One region of the Streptomyces sp. NPDC052064 genome, then DNA from elsewhere that is predicted to be linked to it. Evidence: predicted binding sites of a transcription regulator. Region 1 holds the regulator's gene; each other region holds the start of a gene.

Region 1 (6,769 bases):
TGTCGACCTCCTCCATGCCGTCCAGCGTCTCCAGCGGCACCTTCGTGCCGAGGGCGGCCGCCGTCATCGGGAGCGTGACCGTGCAGTGCAGGTCGTCGCCGCGCCGCTGGAACATCGCGTGCGGCAGTTCGTGGATCTCGACGTACAGGTCACCGGCCGGGCCGCCGCCGGGACCGACCTCGCCCTCGCCCGCGAGCTGGATCCGCGTGCCGTTGTCGACACCGGCCGGGATCTTGACGGTGAGCGTACGGCGGGACCGCACGCGCCCGTCGCCCGCGCACTCCGGGCACGGCGTGGGCACCACGGTGCCGAAGCCCTGGCACTGCGGGCAGGGCCGCGAGGTCATGACCTGGCCGAGGAAGGACCGGGTGACCTGGGACACCTCACCGCGGCCGCGGCACATGTCACATGTCTGAGCGGAGGTCCCCGGCGCCGCGCCCTCACCGCTACAGGTGTTGCAGACGACCGCCGTGTCGACCTGGATGTCCTTCGTCGTGCCGAAGGCCGCCTCGTCGAGCTCCACCTCGATGCGGATCATCGCGTCCTGGCCGCGGCGGGTGCGCGAGCGCGGACCGCGCTGCGACGCCGTGCCGAAGAACGCGTCCATGATGTCGGAGAAGTTCCCGAAGCCGCCGGCCCCGAAGCCGCCCGCGCCGCCGCCTCCGGCCTGCGAGAGCGGGTCGCCGCCGAGGTCGTAGACCTGCTTCTTCTGCGGGTCCGACAGCACCTCGTAGGCGGCGTTGATCTCCTTGAACCGCTCCTGGGTCTTCGGATCGGGGTTGACGTCCGGGTGCAGCTCGCGCGCGAGCCGCCGGAAGGCCTTCTTGATCTCATCCTGCGACGCGTCGCGGCGCACGCCGAGTACGGCGTAGTAGTCCGTGGCCACTACGACTCCGCCAGGATCTGTCCGACGTACCGTGCCACTGCGCGTACCGCTCCCATCGTTCCCGGGTAGTCCATGCGGGTCGGTCCGACCACGCCGAGCTTGGCGACAGCCTCGCCGCCCGAACCGTAGCCGACCGACACGACGGACGTGGAGTTGAGTCCTTCGTGGGCGTTCTCATGACCGATACGTACGGTCACGCCCGGATCCTTCGCCTCGCCGAGCAGCTTGAGGAGCACGACCTGCTCCTCCAGCGCCTCCAGCACCGGCCGGATCATGAGGGGAAAGTCGTGCCCGAAGCGGGTCAGGTTGGCGGTGCCGCCGATCATCAGCCGCTCCTCGTTCTCCTCGACGAGCGTCTCCAGAAGTGTGGAGAGCACCATGGAGACCGTACCCCGGTCCTCGTGCTCGAATGCCTCCGGCAGATCCTCCACCAGACTCGGCACATCTGTGAAACGGCGGTTCGCGACACGGCTGTTGAGCCGCGCGCGCAGATCCGCGAGCGATGCCTCGCCGAAGGGCGCCGGGCAGTCGACCACGCGCTGCTCGACCCGCCCGGTGTCCGTGATCAGCACGAGCATCAGCCGCGCGGGCGCGAGGGCGAGCAGCTCCACGTGCCGCACGGTCGAGCGGGTCAGCGACGGGTACTGCACGACGGCGACCTGGCGCGTGAGCTGGGCCAGCAGCCGTACCGTACGCGCCACGACGTCGTCGAGGTCGACGGCACCCTCGAGGAAGTTCTGGATCGCGCGCCGCTCGGGCGCGGTCATCGGCTTGACGCCGGCCAGCTTGTCCACGAACAGCCGGTAGCCCTTGTCGGTGGGGATGCGCCCGGCACTGGTGTGCGGCTGGGCGATGTACCCCTCGTCCTCGAGGGCCGCCATGTCGTTGCGGACGGTGGCCGGCGAGACGCCGAGGTTGTGCCGCTCGGTGAGGGCCTTGGAGCCCACCGGCTCCTCGGTGCCGACGTAGTCCTGGACGATGGCGCGCAGCACCTGAAGCCTGCGTTCACTGAGCATTCGCGCACACCTCCAGAAGTCGTCCGCCTGGTGTCCTGCCTGTCGTGCCTGGCACTCTGCGCGTGCGAGTGCCAGCATTCCCCGCCCAGTGTACGGCGGTGGGGTGCACCCCCGGCAAGGCTGGTCGCCTGCTGCCGTGCCCCGGGCGGGGGTCACCGCTAGCGTCGCCGTATGACGGTGACTTGGGAAGAGCTCGGGTGGGAGCGGGTGGCCGCCGGGGTGGGGCGGTGCCGGCTGCCGGTGTGGGACTGCACGGCGGGGCTGGTCGCCGGAGAGGGCGCGGTCCTCATGATCGACGCGGGGTCGAGCCCGGCCGAGGGCGTGCGGTTGCGCGACCAGGCGCAGTCGCTCACCGGTCACGGTGTGACGCATCTCGCGCTGACCCATCCCCACTTCGACCACGTCTTCGGTGTGGCGGCCTTCACGGACGCGGAGGTGTTCGGCGCGGTGGGCGTGGACGCGGTGCTGACGCGCGTACGGGACCGCGAGGAGCTGCTCGCCGACGCGGTACGGAACGGCCTGGCGGAGACCACCGCGCGGGAGTCGGCGGACCGGCTGACCCCGCCCCGCCATCTGGTCTCCGGCGAGTGGACCCTCGACCTGGGCGGCGGGCGCCAGGTGCTGCTGGCGAACGTGGGCCCCGGACACACCGCGCACGACCTGGCGGTGCTGGTGCCGGGTGATCCGGAGGTGGTGTTCTGCGGCGACCTGGTCGAGGAGTCCGGCGAGCCGCAGGCGGGTCCCGACGCCGTGCCGTCGCACTGGCCGGCCGCCCTGGACCGGCTGCTCGACCTGGGCGGGGAGGACGCGCTGTACGTGCCCGGTCACGGAGCGGTGGTGGACGCGGCGTTCGTCCGCGCCCAGCGGGACACGCTGGCGACACGCTTCGGCGTGTCGCCGTGACCACCCACCGGCTTCTCTTATCGTCATTCGAATGCGCCAGTACTCGCCCGATCTGACCCCGCCGTGGAAGAAGCCGCAGCCGGTGCCCGAGGTTCCGGCGGAGCCGGACCTGGTGGTCGAGGAGGCCGGGACCGGCTTCTGCGGTGCGGTGATCCGCTGCGAGGCGGGCACGGTGACACTGGAGGACCGCTTCGGCAAGCACCGGGTGTTCCCGATGGAGCCCCGCGGTTTCCTGCTGGAAGGCAAGGTGGTGACGCTGGTCCGCCCCACGCCGGGCGGCCCCGCGCGTCCCACCCGCACGGCCTCAGGTTCGGTGGCCGTCCCCGGCGCCCGCGCCCGCGTGGCCCGCGCCGGGCGCATCTACGTCGAGGGCCGCCACGACGCCGAGCTGGTCGAGAAGGTCTGGGGCGACGACCTGCGCATCGAGGGCGTGGTCGTGGAGTACCTGGAGGGCGTCGACGACCTGCCGTCGATCGTCGACTCCTTCGCCCCCGGTCCCGACGCCCGTCTCGGCGTCCTGGTGGACCACCTGGTGCCGGGCAGCAAGGAGTGGCGCATCGCCGAGTCGGTGACGAGCGACCACGCCCTGATCGTCGGCCACCCCTACATCGACATCTGGGAGGCGGTGAAACCGTCGTCCCTGGGCATCGAGGCATGGCCTCGGATTCCGCGCGGCCAGGACTGGAAAACAGGGGTGTGCAGGGCGCTGGGCTGGCCGGAGAACACGGGTGCGGCCTGGCAGCGGATCCTGTCGGGGGTGCGCTCGTACAAGGACCTGGAGCCGGAACTGCTGGGCCGGGTCGAGGAACTGATCGACTTCGTGACGGCTCCGGCGTAGCTGCTGAGCTGCGGGCAATCGTGCCGCCAAGGGTGGCACGGGTGGGCGCAGCGGCACCCCGCTACGCCGGGCTGCGCAACGCCCCGGCCCCAGCACCAACGGGCAGCACCTCAGTCCACGAGGTCCCGAACCACCGCATCGGCCAGCAACCGCCCCCGCAACGTCAGCACGGCACGCCCCTCCTCGTACGGAGCGGCATCCAGAAGCCCGTCCGACAACGCCCTGCGCGAGGCGGCAAGCCCCTCCTCCCGCAGCAGAGACAACGGCACGCCTCCCCGCAGCCGCAGCTCCAGCAGAATCCGCTCGACCCGCCGGTCCTCGTCCGACAGCACCTCACGCCCGGCCCCCGGCGACCTCCCCGCCGCCAGCGCCGCCGCGTACGCCCCGGGATGCTTCACGTTCCACCAGCGCACCCCGCCCACATGACTGTGCGCGCCGGGCCCGGCCCCCCACCAGTCGGCCCCCCGCCAGTACAGCTCGTTGTGCAGACAGCGCCCCGCCTCCGAGGTCGCCCAGTTCGACACCTCGTACCACTCGAAGCCCGCGCCCGAGAGCACCTCGTCCGCGATCAGGTACCGGTCGGCGTGCACGTCGTCGTCGGTCATCGGCACCTCGCCCCGGCGGATCCGACGAGCCAGCTGCGTCCCCTCCTCGACGATCAGGGCGTACGCGCTGACATGGTCCGGCCCGGCCCTCAGCACCGCGTCGAGCGAGGCCCGCCAGTCGTCGTCGGACTCCCCCGGTGTGCCGTAGATCAGGTCGAGATTCACATGCTCGAACCCGGCCGCCCGGGCCTCCGCGACACACGCCTCGGGCCGCCCCGGCGTGTGCGTGCGGTCCAGCACCTTCAGCACATGCTGCTTCGCGCTCTGCATGCCGAACGAGATCCGGTTGAATCCGCCCTCCCGCAGGGCGGCCAGATACGCCGGATCCACCGACTCCGGGTTCGCCTCGGTCGTGACCTCGGCGTCCGGCGCCAGCCCGAACTCGTCGCGGATCGCCCCCAGCATCCGTACGAGATCACCGGCGGCCAGCAGCGTCGGCGTACCCCCGCCCACGAACACCGTACGAACGGGTCGGGGGTCGTCCCCCAGCACCTTCCGCGCCAGCCGGACCTCGTCGGCCAGCGTCTCGGCGTAGTTGTCGCGCGAGGCCAGCACGCCACCGGTGCCGCGCAGCTCGGTCGCCGTGTAGGTGTTGAAGTCGCAGTAGCCGCAGCGGGTCGCGCAGTACGGAACGTGCAGGTAGAACCCGAGCGGGCGGTCGGCGGCCCCGGCGAGCGCGGACGCGGGCAGCGCGCCGTCGTCGGGGACGGGCTCGCCGTCGGGGAGTGCGGAAGGCATACGTTCCATTGTCCAGCACCCGGGCGGTCATTCCGCCTGGAGCACCAGCAGCGCCAGATCGTCCGCCGGGGGCCGCGCCCCGAACTCGTGCACGAGCCGCTTGATCCGCTCGGCTATCAGCTCGGCGTCCAGCCCGGCGCAGCCCGCCAGCGCCGCCGCCAGCCCGTCCCCGTCGTCGAACTGGCGGGAGCCGGAGCGGCGCTCGGTCACACCGTCGGTGACGCACAGCAGGGTGTCGCCGGAACGCAGCTCGAAGGTCTCACTGGTGTACGTGGCGTCCTCGACGACGCCCAGGAGGGTCTGGGGCTGCGCGGCCGTGTGGACCTCACCGCCCGCCCCGAGGAGCAGGGGCAGCGGGTGCCCGGCGGAGGCGACGGTGCAGCGGACGCCGCCGTCGAAGGGGACCAGCTCGCCGTACAGCAGAGACAGGAAGCGCGTCTGGGGGCTGTCGCCGGGCGGGGTCGGACGGGCGCCCGCGGCCACCAGCGCGCGGGCCGCCGCGTCCGCGGCCTCCGTGGCGTCGTCGAGCAGAAGCTGGTTGAGGCGGTCGAGAACGTCGGCGACCCGGTAGCCTTCCCTGGCCAGCAGCCGCAGCCAGGGCCGGGCCAGGCCGATCACCACGGCGGCCTCGGGACCCTTGCCCTGGACGTCGCCGACGGCGAAGCACCAGCGGCCGTCACCGGCCGGGAACAGGTCGTAGAAGTCGCCGCTGGGCCCGCCCTTGTCGCACGGCTCGTAGACGAGGGCGCTGCGCACCCCGGGGATCTCGGCCACGGCACCGGGCAGCAGTCCGCGCTGGAGTACGGCGCTGATGGTGGCCTGGCGGGCGTACTGGCGGGCGGCGCCGATGGCGAGCGCGACCCGGCGGCTGAGGTCCTCGACGAGGCCGGTGATCTCGTCGGGGAAGCCGGCGGCCCCGGACCGTCCGATGACGAGGGTGCCCAGCGGGCGTCCGCCGGCGACGAGCCGGTATGCGAGGGCCGAGCCCGGCTCGCCGGGGGCGTCACCGAGCGCCTCACCGGGCCAGGGGTAGTCGGCCGGCCCGGACCTCCCCCGCTCTCGACTGTGCTCGAACGGGGGCGCCCCCGACGGGTCGTACGGGTGCGGTGCGTCCTTCTCCAAGGCCCGGCGCAGTTCCTCGATGCGGTTCTCGCTGCCGTGCCAGACCCGGGCCAGCCGGGCGCCCGCTCCGGCCCCGCCGCCCCAGCCGCCGCCGGTGGCCTCGTCCTCCAGCCACACCGCGCACCAGTCGGCCAGCCGGGGCACGATCAACTGCCCGGCGAGGGCGGCGACCAGGTCCTCGTCGAGCTGCCCGGCGAGGAGGTCGGAAGCCTCGGCGAGGAAGGAGAGGGCCCCACGGCCCAGCCAGGCGCCGTCGCGCCCGTCACGGCCGTCACAGTCCTCGTACCGGTCCCGCCAGTCCCGCAGGTCCCGCCAGTCCCGCAGGTCCTGCCAGTCCCGCAGGTCGCGCGAGCCACGCGGGTCATGGTCATGGGAGCTGCCAGGGTCATGGGTGTCCCGTAGGGGGTGCCCGGTGTGCCCATCCTGTCGCTCGTTCCCGCCGCGCCCGGCACGCCGTCGGCCCTGGTCGCCCTCCCGGTCGTCCTGACCAGGGGGCGGATCCGGCGCCAGGATCTCCGCCACCCGCAGCCCGCGCGCCAGCGCGTGCTCCCCGGCGTACGCCTCGATCTGATCGCCCGCCGCACAACCCCCGGCGGGCAGTCGCGCCCACACGGTCTTCCGGCCCGTGCGGTACGTGATGCCCCAGGCCTCGGAGAGCGCT
Region 2 (6,769 bases), on a different contig from region 1:
CGGCATCGCCGCGCTGGGCAGGGCCGAGGCCACCTCCTCCGGCGCCCCGGGACCGTACCTCCTCCAGGCCGCCATCGCCGCCAGCCACGCGCACGCGTACACGTACGAGGAGACCGACTGGTCCCGCATCGCCACCCTGTACGGCCTCCTGGCCGCCCGCACCCCGTCCCCGGTCGTGGAACTGAACCGCGCGGTGGCCGTCTCGATGACCGAGGGCCCGGCCCCCGCCCTGGCCATCGTGGACTCCCTGGCGGATGCCCCCGCCCTGCGCGACTACCACCTGCTGCCCAGCGTGCGCGGCGACCTGCTGTCCCGCCTCGGCCGCACGACGGAGGCCCGGGCGGAGTTCGAACGGGCGGCGTCGCTGACGCGCAACGAGCGTGAAAGGGAGCTGTTGTCGCGGCGGGCGGCGGAGCAGTCCTGACGGCTCCTGCCTAGGCGGGGTGCCCGATGAGCATCGCCGGTGCTCCCGCCACCCGGGTCAGGAACACCGTCGCCGAGTGGGGCCCTTGGGGCTTGACCTTCCTGCGGAGCTCCTCCGGCTCGACCGCCGAGCCCCGCTTCTTCACGGTCAGGTTGCCCACCTCCCGCTCGCGCAGCAGGGCCTTCAGTTTCTTGACGTTGAAAGGGAGATGGTCGGTGATCTCGTAGGCGGTGGCGTACGGGGTCGGGTGCAGTGCGTCAGCCGTGACGTACGCGATGGTCGCGTCGAGCAGTCCGCCGCCGACCTCGTCGGCCACCTCGGCGACCAGATGGGCCCGGATGACGGCGCCGTCGGGCTCGTACAGGTAACGGCCGGGCGAGCGGACCCCGGGGTCGGGCAGGCCACGGGAGAGCAGCGTGCGGGGGCCCGGCAGCAGGGTGGCCCGTACCGCCCCGGGCGCGGTGCCGAACCACAGCACCGCTTCCTTCACGTCGCCGCCGTCGGAGATCCACTCGGCCTCGGCGTCCTCGGGGACCGCCTCGTGCGGGATGCCGGGGGCGATCTTCAGCGCGGCGGCGCGAGGGGCGCGGCGGGCTGCGGAGACCGCCCAGGACAGGGGCGGAGAGTACGCCTCGGGGTCGAAGATCCGCCCCCGGCCGCCGCGCCTGGCCGGGTCGACGAACACGGCGTCGTAGCCGGCCGTGTCCACCTCCGTGACATCCGACTCCCGCACCTCGATCAGGCCGGCCAGCCCCAGCGCCTCGGCGTTCGCCCGCGCCGCCGTGGCCGTCATCGGGTCCCGGTCGACGGCCAGGACCCGGATCCCGGCCCGGGCCAGCGCGATCGCGTCACCGCCGATGCCGCAGCACAGGTCGGCGACCGAGGTCACGCCCGACTCCGCGAGCCGCCGCGCCCGGTAGGCGGCCACGCTCGCCCGGGTCGACTGCTCCACCCCGTTCGGCGTGAAGAACATCCGTCCCGCGTCCTCGGCCCCGAACTTCACCACCGCCCGCTGCCGCAGTCGCGCCTGGCCCAGCGCCGCCGACACCAGCTCGGCGGGGTGCTCGCGACGCAACCGGGTCGCGACGGCCAGCTCCCGCGCCGGATCGGTGTCCCGCACCTCGTCGAGGAGGGCGCGGCCTTCGGGGGTGAGGAGGAGTGCGAGGTCGTTCACCGGATCATTGTCGGCCACGGGGCGGTGGGGGTGGTGTGGGCGGTGGGGCGGCCCGGGGCCGGGGTGCGGGTCGGGCCGGGGTTGGAATGCGGGCCGGTTCGGAACTGGACGGCGGGCGATGGTCCGTCCGCGTGCGTGCGGAGGTGGGCCCGGGCCAGGGCGGACGGGCGGTGGCCCGTCCGGGTGCGCTGAGGTCCGGCCGGGTCCGGACCGTGTGTGGGCCACTCGGTGGATGGTGCGCCGCCGTTCGCGGTGTCGGGGCTGATCCGGGAAGGCCGGCTGCGAGGATCCGGCACCATGCGAGTAGTCGTACAAAATGGTAAAGGCCGGGCATCTGGGGGTATGCGGATCGGCCTCGCCGTGCTCGCCCTCGCCGCTGTCGCCTCGGGCTGCGCGCAGGGCGACAGCGGCCGGATCACCCCGGCCGGCGGCCAGCAGCACCTCGACGCGCCCCCGGCCCGCGCGCTCGACTCCTACGCCTCCAGGCTGAGCGCCGCGCACGCCGCCCGGATCGTCGCGGCACAGCGCTGGGGACTGAGAAGAGTCCCCCTGATCGCCCCGTCGGCCCCCGCGAAGAAGCCGAGGATCAGGACCCGCGAGGGCTTCGAGGTGGACGGCCACCGGAGGCTGAACCTGCCTCCCGTCTTCACCACGATCCCCACCCGGGACAAGGTCGTCTTCCTCACCATCGACGACGGCGCCGAGAAGGACCGGGCGTTCCTGCGGATGATGAGCGACCTGAAGGTCCCCTACAGCGCCTTCCTCAGCGGCTACCTGATCAGGAACGACTACCGCTACTTCGAGAAGATGCAGGACCGAGGCGTGGTCCTGAACAACCACACCCTCCGCCACCGCTATATGCGGGGCATGTCCTACCGCGCGCAGAAGCGCGAGATCTGCGGCATGCAGCGCCTCATCGAGAGGCGCTACGGCACGCGCCCGACCCTCTTCCGCCCGCCCTTCGGCAGCTACGACAGGGCGACCCTGCGCGCCGCCAAGGTGTGCGGCATCGAGTACGCCCCCCTCTGGAACGCGGAGGTCTTCGCCGACCACTGGGAGTACCGCGAGGGCCGGAAACTGCACCCGGGGGACATCGTCCTCACCCACTTCCGCGGCCGCGACCAGTGGCAGGGCACGATGCCCGACATGATCCGCCGCTTCCTGAACAAGGTCACGGCCGAGGGATACGCGGTGGGGCGGCTGGAGGACTACCTGTGAGGCGGCGGTCCGCGGCCGCCGTGGTGTGCGCGGGGGTGATCCTGCTGTCGGGCTGTGCCGGGGCCGCGGGGGAGAGGGCGGGGGTGGACGGGCGGGGCCAGTCCCCGACGCGCGCGTCGAGCGACGTCCGTGGGCCGGACCGAGGCGATCCAGGCGGTCTCCCGCCCGTCGTGGACCACGTCCGCGCCCGCGACCGGGTGGTCTTCCTGACCTACGACGACGGCGCCGAGCGCGACCCCCGCTTCGTCGGCCTCGTCCGCGAACGGCGGCTTCCGGTCACCATGTTCCTCACGGACAGCGTCGTAGGACCCGGCTACGGCCACTTCGCCCGCCTGCGCGCGGTCGGCGCGTCCATCCAGAACCACACTCTCGACCACCCAGCCCTGCGCGGCCTGCCCTACGCCGGCCAGCGCGCCGAGATCTGCGGCCAGCAGCACAAACTCCGCTCCCGCTTCGGCATCCGCCCCCGCCTCTTCCGCCCGCCCTACGGCGCGTACGACACGACGACCCTGCGGGCCGCCGCCGACTGCGGCATCACGGCGGTCGTCCTCTGGCGGGCGTCCCTGGGAACCGACGGCGATCTGACCTACACCCGCGGCGAGCCCGGCCTGCGCCCCGGCGACATCGTCTCCGTACCGTCGGGCGAGCCCGCGTCCCTGACCCTCACGGAACGGACGGTACGGCTGCTGCGCGAGATCGAGGGACGGGGGCTGCGGGTGGGGCGGCTGGAGGACTACCTCTGACTGCGCTCGACGGCGAGCCGTCCAGGCCGAAGCGGGGGGCCGGGGGCGGCGGCCCCGGGGCCAGGACACCAACGCCGGGTGCCCAGCACAAACGTACGCCGACCCACCTCCATGGCCGACGCGCCGCCGGCAATTGGCACTCCGCTTGACCGAGTGCTAATCGCAGTCATAGTCTCGGCTCTGGCACTCCCCACTGGAGAGTGCCAACACAGCGACGGGCAGGTCCGGCACCCGCGACGACGGATCCACCTGGTCGCCACCTCAGACAGTTAACCCCGTGAGATCTCCGAAGGGGGAGGTCGGATCGTGACGACCACCAGCTCCAAGGTTGCCATCAAGCCGCTCGAGGACCGCATCGTGGTCCAGCCGCTCGACGCCGAGCAGACCACCGCCTCTGGCCTGGTCATCCCGGACACCGCCAAGGAGAAGCCCCAGGAGGGCGTCGTCCTGGCCGTGGGCCCGGGCCGCTTCGAGGACGGCAACCGTCTTCCGCTCGACGTCTCCGTCGGCGACGTCGTGCTCTACAGCAAGTACGGCGGCACCGAGGTGAAGTACAACGGCGAGGAGTACCTCGTCCTCTCGGCCCGCGACGTGCTCGCGATCGTCGAGAAGTAATTCACCCCAAGCACATTGCTTTGAGCTGCGCCCCTGGCCCCCCGCGATCGCTAAGAAGCCGGGCGCCCGGGGCGCAGTGCCGTTAACCCTGATTCCGGAAGAGGGCTCACGCTCCCATGGCGAAGATCCTGAAGTTCGACGAGGACGCCCGTCGCGCCCTCGAGCGCGGCGTCAACAAGCTTGCCGACACGGTCAAGGTGACGATCGGCCCCAAGGGCCGCAACGTCGTCATCGACAAGAAGTTCGGCGCCCCCACCATCACCAACGACGGTGTCACGATCGCCCGAGAGGTCGAGATCGAGGACCCGTACGAGAACCTCGGTGCCCAGCTGGTCAAGGAGGTGGCGACCAAGACCAACGACATCGCGGGTGACGGTACGACCACCGCGACCGTGCTCGCCCAGGCGCTCGTGCGCGAGGGCCTGAAGAACGTCGCCGCGGGTGCCTCCCCGGCCGCCCTGAAGAAGGGCATCGACGCCGCCGTCGCCGCGGTCTCCGAGGACCTGCTCGCCTCGGCCCGCCCGATCGACGAGAAGTCCGACATCGCCGCCGTCGCCGGGCTGTCCGCCCAGGACAGCCAGGTCGGCGAGCTCATCGCCGAGGCGATGGACAAGGTCGGCAAGGACGGTGTCATCACCGTCGAGGAGTCCAACACCTTCGGTCTGGAGCTGGACTTCACCGAGGGCATGGCCTTCGACAAGGGCTACCTGTCGCCGTACTTCGTGACGGACCAGGAGCGCATGGAGGCCGTCCTGGACGACCCGTACATCCTCATCACGCAGGGCAAGATCTCCGCCATCGCGGACCTCCTGCCGCTGCTGGAGAAGGTCATCCAGTCCAACGCCTCCAAGCCGCTGCTGATCATCGCCGAGGACGTCGAGGGCGAGGCCCTCTCCACCCTCGTCGTGAACAAGATCCGCGGCACCTTCAACGCCGTCGCGGTGAAGGCCCCCGGCTTCGGCGACCGCCGCAAGGCGATGCTGCAGGACCTGGCGGTCCTCACCGGCGCCACGGTCGTCTCCGAGGAGGTCGGCCTCAAGCTCGACCAGGTCGGTCTGGACGTCCTCGGCTCCGCCCGCCGCGTCACCGTCACCAAGGACGACACCACGGTCGTCGACGGCGCCGGCAACAAGGACGACGTGCAGGGCCGCGTCGCCCAGATCAAGGCCGAGATCGAGTCCACCGACTCCGACTGGGACCGCGAGAAGCTCCAGGAGCGCCTCGCGAAGCTGGCCGGCGGCGTGTGCGTCATCCGCGTGGGTGCCGCCACCGAGGTCGAGCTCAAGGAGCGCAAGCACCGTCTGGAGGACGCCATCTCCGCGACCCGCGCCGCGGTCGAGGAGGGCATCGTCTCCGGTGGTGGCTCCGCGCTCGTCCACGCCGTGAAGGTCCTGGAGGGCAACCTCGGCAAGACCGGCGACGAGGCCACCGGTGTCGCCGTCGTGCGCAAGGCCGCCGTCGAGCCGCTGCGCTGGATCGCCGAGAACGCCGGCCTGGAGGGTTACGTCATCACCTCCAAGGTCGCCGAGCTCGACAAGGGCCAGGGCTTCAACGCCGCGACCGGCGAGTACGGCGACCTGATCAAGGCCGGCGTCATCGACCCGGTCAAGGTCACCCGCTCCGCCCTGGAGAACGCCGCCTCCATCGCCTCCCTCCTCCTCACGACCGAGACCCTGGTCGTCGAGAAGAAGGAAGAGGAGGAGCCGGCCGCCGCGGGCCACGGCCACGGCCACGCCCACTGAGGCACCGACCTCGTAGCAGAAGCCCCCGTCCCGGCTCGTGCGGAACGGGGGCTTCTCCCGTATGCCCTGCGCGTCACAACTCCAGCGGGTCCAGTGCCCCGAGCTGCTGCATCAGCCCCAGCCGGTCGTACTGCCACCAGCCCTCGGCGATCTTGCCGTCCGGCGTGCAGCGGTGGACGGTCGTCCCGGTCATGGTGACGTCCTGCCCGGTCGGTGGAATCCCGAGGAAGTCGCCCTTGTGCCGGCCGTGGAAGGTCCACCGGGTGCAGACCCGGTCACCCTGGGCCATCTGGTCCTCGATGGTGAACGAGAAGTCGAACCCGCCTCGCCACACCTCCACCTCGCGCCGCACCGCGTCCAGCCCGATGACGTCCTGCTCATTGGCGGGATCGTGGTCGTGGTAGTCCTCGATGAGCACGTCGTTGAACGTGGGCGCCGCACCCTGCCCGGGCGCCAGCTCGAAGAATCTGCGCGCGGTAGCCGCGTTCAACTGCTCGTCCCGCACCACGTCCAGATCCGTGAACGTCGGCGTCTCGTCGCAGAGCGCCACCATCTCCTGGAAGATCCGGTCGGTCTCCGGAAGCCCGGAGTTCCGCATCGCCTCCTCGTACGACGGGAACTCCACGATCTCGACGATGTGCGAGGCGTCGGCCCGGTCCTTCGCCACCACACTGTGCGTAGCGGTCCGTTTGCCCTTGGTCTGCTCGACCCACCTGTCCATCAGCCGGTTCATCTCGTCGAGCCGGCTGGTCCTGCATTCGATGAGCTGTACGAAGGTCATGCTCTCGCCTCCGGCCCCCCTGGGTCCGGCTGAACAGCTCCATTGTCCTCGCCGGAGGGGCGCTGTGCCTGT
Region 3 (6,769 bases), on a different contig from region 1:
CGGCGACCGCCCCCAGCCCCAGCAGCGCTGGCTGCCGGAGCTGTGGACCGGCCAGACGTGGCAGCTGTGCGGCACCCCGCGCCGGGACCGCCGCGAGGCAGAGCTGTACATCGCCGCCCAGCGCAAGGCTCCCCGGGCGGCCATGGCGTACCGGCTCGTGCACGAGTTCACCGACTACGAGGTCCTGCGCGTGTGGGGTACGCCGGTCAGGGTCGACATCGAGCCGATGGGCAACCTCTAGCTCACAGCAGGGGCAGCGCCTGGAAGTCGTAGCCCTCCCACAGCCTGCGCGAGGCCTCCTCCGGGTACGCCCTCACCTCGGGCTCCGCGTCCAGCACCTGCACCAGCCGCCGCTCGTCGTCGTACGCCGGCCACCCCGGGTCGCCCGACCTCGCGAACGCCGTCCAGGACGACCGGAAGCGGGACGACAGCGCCTCGGCCTCGGCGGACGGCTCCGTGCCCGCGAACAGCAGAAGCCCGAGGTCCGCCCCGTACGTGCCGAAGAGCAGGGGGATGTCCAGGCCGTGGCAGGCGCCCAGCGCACCGCCGTTCCCCGGGGCCGGCCAGGTCAGTTCGTAGACGTGTGCGCGGCCGCCGCCCGCGCGCTGCGCCTCGGCCAGGTGCTGGGAGGGCATGTTGAACAGCCAGTCCGTCTGGACGCGTTCGTAGAGCTCGCCGGGGGAGGCGTCGGGGAAGGCCGTGCGGTAGGCCTGTTCGCCGTCGGGGCCGGGGGCGAAGAGGCGGAGGGCCGCTGTGGCCCTCTCCTCGGTTATCTGGCCCAGTTGCCCCGCCATGGCGATGAAGAGGCGGTACTCGTCGCGGTTGTGGCCGACGAGCAGTTCGACGTCCTTCGCCGCACCGGCCGCCAGCGCCTGCCAGGGCGTGGTCGGCAGGACCTCGCCGTCGACGACCGGCGAGAAGGGCGTGACCGTCGGCGCCGCGTGACCCCAGCGGTCGATGTACTGGAGCATCTTGGCACTCAACGACTCGCCCGCCGAGGTCAGTTCGCGCGGGGGGATCGTCGCCAGGTCGGCAACCGTGGGGCGCAGCCCCAGCTCGGCGGCGAGAGCGGCACCGATGTCACGGGCCAGGGCGTCCGAGAAGAACGTCCCCGGCACGCTCTGCGCGATCGCCCGCCGGAACAGGCCCGCCGCCCTCGGCATGGCCAGCAGTGAGGCCACGGAACCCGCCCCCGCCGACTCGCCGAAGACCGTGACCTGGCCGGGGTCGCCGCCGAACGCCTCGATGTTGTCGCGCACCCACTCCAGCGCGGCAACCTGGTCGAGCAGACCGCGGTTGGCGGGCGCCCCCTCGATATGGGCGAAACCCTCCATGCCGACGCGGTAGTTGAGGGACACGACCACGAGATCGCCGTCGGTCGCGATGCGCAGGGCGTCGTAGCCGGGGCTGCCGGCGTGGCCGAGCTTGTAGGCGCCGCCGTAGATCCACACCATCACCGGGCGGCGGGCGCCCGGGTCGGGGTCGGGGGTCCAGACGTTGACCGTGAGCCACTCGTCGCCCTCGGGCACGTCGAGCAGGCCCGGGCCGCCCAGGTTGCCGAGGTCCTGCGGGGGCGGCGGGCCGAAGGCGTACGCGTCCCGTATGCCGTCCCAGGCGTGGGCCGGGCCCGGTGCCATGAAGCGGGCCCCGCCCACGGGGGGTGCGGCGAAGGGGATGCCGCGGAAGACGGCGAGGCCCTCCTCCCTTTGGCCGCGTACCGCACCGGCGGTGGTGCGCACCACCGGTGCGGGCTGCCCGGCTGAGGCGCCGGTCGGGGGGTGGGACTCGGTCGTCGTCATCTGTGGATCTCCTCACGGGGTGCCGGTGAACAGGCGCTCCGCCAGTGTCCTTGACTGACGCAAGTGAATCCAGGGGCGGCCCGGGTGCGGACCGTGTGCGGTCAGCTGAGCGTCTTGAGCGCCGCCGGGTCGTAGGGCGCCAGCTCGTCGAAGCTGCCGGACAGGACCTTCCGCGCCCACTGCGGGTCCTGGAGCAGGGCGCGGCCGACGGCGACCATCTCGAACTCGTCGCGCTCGAAACGGTCCAGGAGGTTGTCGAGGTCGCCGACCTCGGCGCCCTGGCCCTGGAAGGCCTTGATGAAGTCGCCGTTCAGGCCGACCGAGCCGACGGTGATGGCCGGCTTGCCGGTGATCTTCTTGCTCCAGCCGGCCAGGTTGAGGTCGGAGTCGTCGAACTCGGGGACCCAGTAGCGGCGGGTGGAGGCGTGGAAGGCGTCGACACCGGCCGCGGCGAGCGGGGTCAGGATGGCCTCCAGCTCCTCGGGCGTCTCGGCGAGGCGGGCGTCGTAGGCGTCCTGCTTCCACTGTGAGTAGCGGAAGATGACGGGGAAGTCGGCGGAGACGGTCTCGCGGACGGCCGCGACGATCTCCGCCGAGAACTTGGCACGGGCGACCGGGTCGCCGCCGTAGGCGTCGGTACGGCGGTTGGTGCCGTCCCAGAGGAACTGGTCGAGCAGGTAGCCGTGGGCTCCGTGGATCTCCACGCCGTCGAAGCCGATGCGCTCGGCGGCGGCCGCGGCCTCGGCGAACGCGCCGATGACGGCGTCGATGTCGGCCTGGGTCATGGCCTTGCCGGTGGGCTCGGCGGCGCCGATGCGCAGGCCGGAGGGGCCGACGGCCGGGGCGTCCGCGACCGGCGGCTCGCCCTGGTTGCGGACCATGCCGATGTGCCACAGCTGCGGCACGATCGTGCCGCCCGCGGCGTGCACCGCGTCGGCGACCTTCGCCCAGCCCGCGAGCTGCTCATCGCCGTGGAACCGCGGCACGCGGTCGCTCTGCCCGGCCGACTCGTGGCCGACGTAGGTGCCCTCGGTGATGATCAGGCCGACGCCGGCGGCGGCGCGGCGGGAGTAGTAAGAGATGACGTCCTCGCCCGGGACGCCGCCCGGGGAGAACATGCGGGTCATCGGCGCCATCGCGATCCGGTTCGGGACGGTCAGGCCGCCCAGCGATACGGGCCGGGACAGGATTTCGGCGGCACGGGAGGCGGCGACGGTCACGTGGGGGCTCCTCTTCGGATACCGGACAGTATGTGCATACGCATAGGACGTACGTTTCAACCATCCGGCCCCGCCCAGGCCATCCCGCCCGCACTGTGATCCCGGACACGCCCGAGGGCGGCACTCCCTGTCGGAACAGGAAGTGCCGCCCTCGGCAAGGACGTTGATCGACCAGATCGATCAGAAGTCCATGTCACCGCCCGGCATGCCGCCGCCGGCGGGCGCGGCGGCCTTCTCCGGCTTGTCGGCGATGACGGCCTCGGTGGTGAGGAACAGCGCGGCGATGGAGGCGGCGTTCTGCAGAGCGGAACGGGTCACCTTCGCCGGGTCGATGATGCCCTCGGCGATCATGTCGACGTACTCACCGGTCGCGGCGTTCAGGCCGTGGCCGACCTGGAGGTTGCGGACCTTCTCCACGACGACGCCGCCCTCGAGACCACCGTTGACGGCGATCTGCTTCAGCGGGGCCTCCAGGGCGAGCTTCACGGCGTTCGCGCCGGTCGCCTCGTCACCCTCGAGCTCCAGCTTCTCGAAGACCTGGGAGGCCTGGAGCAGGGCCACGCCACCACCGGCGACGATGCCCTCCTCGACGGCCGCCTTGGCGTTGCGGACGGCGTCCTCGATGCGGTGCTTGCGCTCCTTGAGCTCCACCTCGGTGGCGGCACCGGCCTTGATGACGGCCACGCCGCCGGCCAGCTTCGCCAGACGCTCCTGGAGCTTCTCGCGGTCGTAGTCCGAGTCGCTGTTCTCGATCTCGGCGCGGATCTGGTTGACCCGGCCCTGGACCTGGTCGGCGGAGCCGGCACCGTCGACGATGGTGGTCTCGTCCTTGGTGATGACGACCTTGCGGGCCTTGCCCAGCAGGTCGATCGTGGCGTTCTCCAGCTTGAGGCCGACCTCCTCGGAGATCACCTCGCCGCCGGTGAGGATGCCGATGTCCTGCAGCATCGCCTTGCGGCGGTCACCGAAGCCCGGGGCCTTGACGGCGACGGACTTGAAGGTGCCGCGGATCTTGTTGACCACCAGGGTCGACAGGGCCTCGCCCTCGACGTCCTCGGCGATGATCAGCAGCGGCTTACCCGACTGCATGACCTTCTCCAGGAGCGGGAGCAGGTCCTTGACGTTGGAGATCTTCGAGTTCGCGATCAGGATGTACGGGTCGTCGAGGACGGCCTCCATACGCTCCATGTCGGTGGCGAAGTACGCCGAGATGTAGCCCTTGTCGAAGCGCATACCCTCGGTGAGCTCCAGCTCCAGACCGAAGGTCTGGGACTCCTCGACGGTGATGACGCCTTCCTTGCCGACCTTGTCCATGGCCTCGGCGATGAGCTCGCCGATCTGGGTGTCGGCGGCGGAGATGGAGGCCGTGGAGGCGATCTGCTCCTTGGTCTCGACGTCCTTCGCCTGCTCCAGCAGGGCGGCGGAGACGGCCTCGACGGCGCGCTCGATACCGCGCTTGAGGGCCATCGGGTTGGCGCCGGCGGCTACGTTGCGCAGGCCCTCCTTGACCAGGGCCTGGGCGAGAACGGTCGCCGTGGTCGTACCGTCACCGGCGACGTCGTCCGTCTTCTTGGCGACTTCCTTGACCAGCTCGGCGCCGATCTTCTCGTACGGGTCCTCGAGCTCGATCTCCTTGGCGATGGAGACACCGTCGTTGGTGATCGTGGGCGCGCCCCACTTCTTCTCGAGGACGACGTTGCGGCCCTTGGGGCCGAGCGTCACCTTCACGGCGTCCGCGAGCTGGTTCATGCCGCGCTCGAGGCCGCGCCGCGCCTCCTCGTCGAACGCGATGATCTTGGCCATGTGAAGTGGTCCCTCCAGGACTGGGGGTGATTACTTCGGACCGCGCCCGCGCCCGCGACGGACGGCTCGCCTGCCTCGTGGTTCCTTCCCACCTGGCCTGCGGGCCTCACCGACCCGGTCCTTACGTTGTCACTCTCACCTTCAGAGTGCTAACGCAATGATTAGCACTCGACCCCCGAGAGTGCAAGGCGCCCTCGCGTAGCGAGTGCTCGTTGAGGGGTGGTGGTCGGGTGACGGGCGGGCGCAAGCGCCTCCCCGGGATCGGGCGGGGCGCTCAGCCGCCCGCGAACGCCGCCCGACAGCCCTTTCGAACAGGCCGAAGGGCCCGCACCCCGGGGGGTGCGGGCCCTTCAGAGAAGACCGGTCGCTTGCGCTTGGTCGTGGTGCGCGTTCAGGCAGAGACGCGAACCATGTCGGCCTGCGGCCCCTTCTGGCCCTGCGAGATCTCGAACTCGACCCGCTGGCCCTCTTCAAGGGTGCGGTAGCCGTCCATCTGGATCGCACTGTAGTGGACGAAAACATCCGCACCACCGTCGACCGCGATGAAGCCGTACCCCTTCTCCGCGTTGAACCACTTGACGGTGCCCTGAGCCATGCCTAACTCCCCTATTACTGGCCCTTGCACAGATCCACACTTCGCGGACCCGGGTCAGACCTCACCCCCCACGGTTGGGGGCGTGCGCCGGAACGCGTCGACCGCGGCTGAATGTATCTGTCCAACTGCCGTCTGCAACAGGTCAATCGGACGAGAATTCTGGACGCGCAGGGTCCGGAATGTAGGGAGAATTCGCCCGACTTCAGGGCAAGTCGGGCCACACAAAAGGAACAAAAGCCGCAGAAGACGCACACACTTTGGCTACATCTTGTCGGGTGCGCGGCAGGAATTCAGGGCTCCCGATCAGAAGATCGGCGCTGCGTTCCCCAACTGTACCGCGCTCAATCACACAGAATTGCCCCCTCCGCTTCTCTCACGGAGGGGGCAATTCGATGAACTCTCAGTAACCGCGGTTACCGAAGGTAATAAACAAGCCGGTCGACCGGTTCAGCCACCCGCGACGGCCGGGATGATCGACACCCCGGCACCGTCCGGCGTCGCCGTCTCCAGCCCCTGCTCGAACCGCACGTCGTCGTCGTTGACGTACACGTTGACGAACCGGCGCAGCTTGCCCTGGTCGTCCAGCACCCGGGCGGCGATCCCGGTGTGGTTCTTCTCCAGATCGGCGATGACCTCGCCGAGGGTCGCCCCCTCGGCGGCGACCTCGGCCTGGCCGCCGGTGTAGGTACGCAGGATGGTGGGGATGCGAACGGTGACGCTCATGACTTCAAAACCTCCGGTTGGACGAGATACCCAGGCAGCCGACGACGATCAGACGAGCCCAGCCTCACGGAACGAATCAAGGTTGGGACGAATGGTCGCGGTAAGCCCGGTCCCAGCCACCGCATCCAGCGTCTTCAGACCATCGCCCGTGTTCAGCACAACGGTCGTCAACGACGGGTCGAGCACCCCGTTCTCGACCAGCTTCTTCGCCACGCCCACGGTCACACCGCCGGCGGTCTCCGCGAAGATGCCCTCGGTCCGGGCGAGGATCTTGATCGCGTCGACGATCTGCTCGTCGTTCACGTCCTCCACCGCACCGCCCGTGCGGCGCGCGATGTCGAGCACGTAGGGGCCGTCCGCCGGGTTGCCGATCGCCAGCGACTTGGCGATGGTGTCCGGCTTCTGGGGGCGTACGACGTCGTGGCCGGCCTTGTACGCCGTCGACACCGGCGAGCAGCCCTCGGCCTGCGCGCCGAAGATCTTGTACGGCTTGTCCTCGACCAGCCCGAGCTTGATCAGCTCCTGGAGGCCCTTGTCGATCTTCGTGAGCTGCGAGCCGGAGGCGATCGGCACCACGAGCTGGTCCGGCAGCTGCCAGCCGAGCTGCTCGCAGATCTCGTACGCCAGGG

The links. The regulator HrcA, encoded in region 1, represses chaperone genes, less so after heat shock. The targets are predictions, from matches to a motif close to TTNGCACTCNGNNNNNCNGAGTGCNAA.
Region 2: a site for HrcA is predicted at 3,693-3,719, ahead of groES (co-chaperone GroES). Genes of this name have one in related genera too.
Region 3: a site for HrcA is predicted at 4,984-5,010, ahead of groL (chaperonin GroEL). Genes of this name have one in related genera too.

What each region holds. Positions count from the first base shown of each region.
Region 1 covers NZ_JBVJJE010000004.1:305,141-311,909, forward strand. Annotated here, with positions in the region: gene dnaJ (molecular chaperone DnaJ) at 1-886, opposite strand, end outside; gene hrcA (heat-inducible transcriptional repressor HrcA) at 886-1,902, opposite strand; gene ACZ6TU_RS12620 (MBL fold metallo-hydrolase) at 2,074-2,805, shown strand; gene ACZ6TU_RS12625 (DUF3097 domain-containing protein) at 2,837-3,643, shown strand; gene hemW (radical SAM family heme chaperone HemW) at 3,754-4,986, opposite strand; gene ACZ6TU_RS12635 (SpoIIE family protein phosphatase) at 5,014-6,769, opposite strand, start outside.
Region 2 covers NZ_JBVJJE010000001.1:588,834-595,602, reverse strand. Annotated here, with positions in the region: gene ACZ6TU_RS02715 (RNA polymerase sigma factor) at 1-424, shown strand, start outside; gene ACZ6TU_RS02710 (class I SAM-dependent methyltransferase) at 435-1,598, opposite strand; gene ACZ6TU_RS02705 (polysaccharide deacetylase family protein) at 1,941-2,816, shown strand; gene ACZ6TU_RS02700 (polysaccharide deacetylase family protein) at 2,813-3,559, shown strand; gene groES (co-chaperone GroES) at 3,866-4,174, shown strand; gene groL (chaperonin GroEL) at 4,291-5,916, shown strand; gene ACZ6TU_RS02685 (ester cyclase) at 5,990-6,697, opposite strand.
Region 3 covers NZ_JBVJJE010000018.1:47,689-54,457, reverse strand. Annotated here, with positions in the region: gene ACZ6TU_RS36130 (hypothetical protein) at 1-241, shown strand, start outside; gene ACZ6TU_RS36125 (carboxylesterase/lipase family protein) at 243-1,799, opposite strand; gene ACZ6TU_RS36120 (NADH:flavin oxidoreductase) at 1,901-3,019, opposite strand; gene groL (chaperonin GroEL) at 3,200-4,822, opposite strand; gene ACZ6TU_RS36110 (cold-shock protein) at 5,214-5,417, opposite strand; gene ACZ6TU_RS36105 (ubiquitin-like small modifier protein 1) at 5,865-6,140, opposite strand; gene thrC (threonine synthase) at 6,189-6,769, opposite strand, start outside.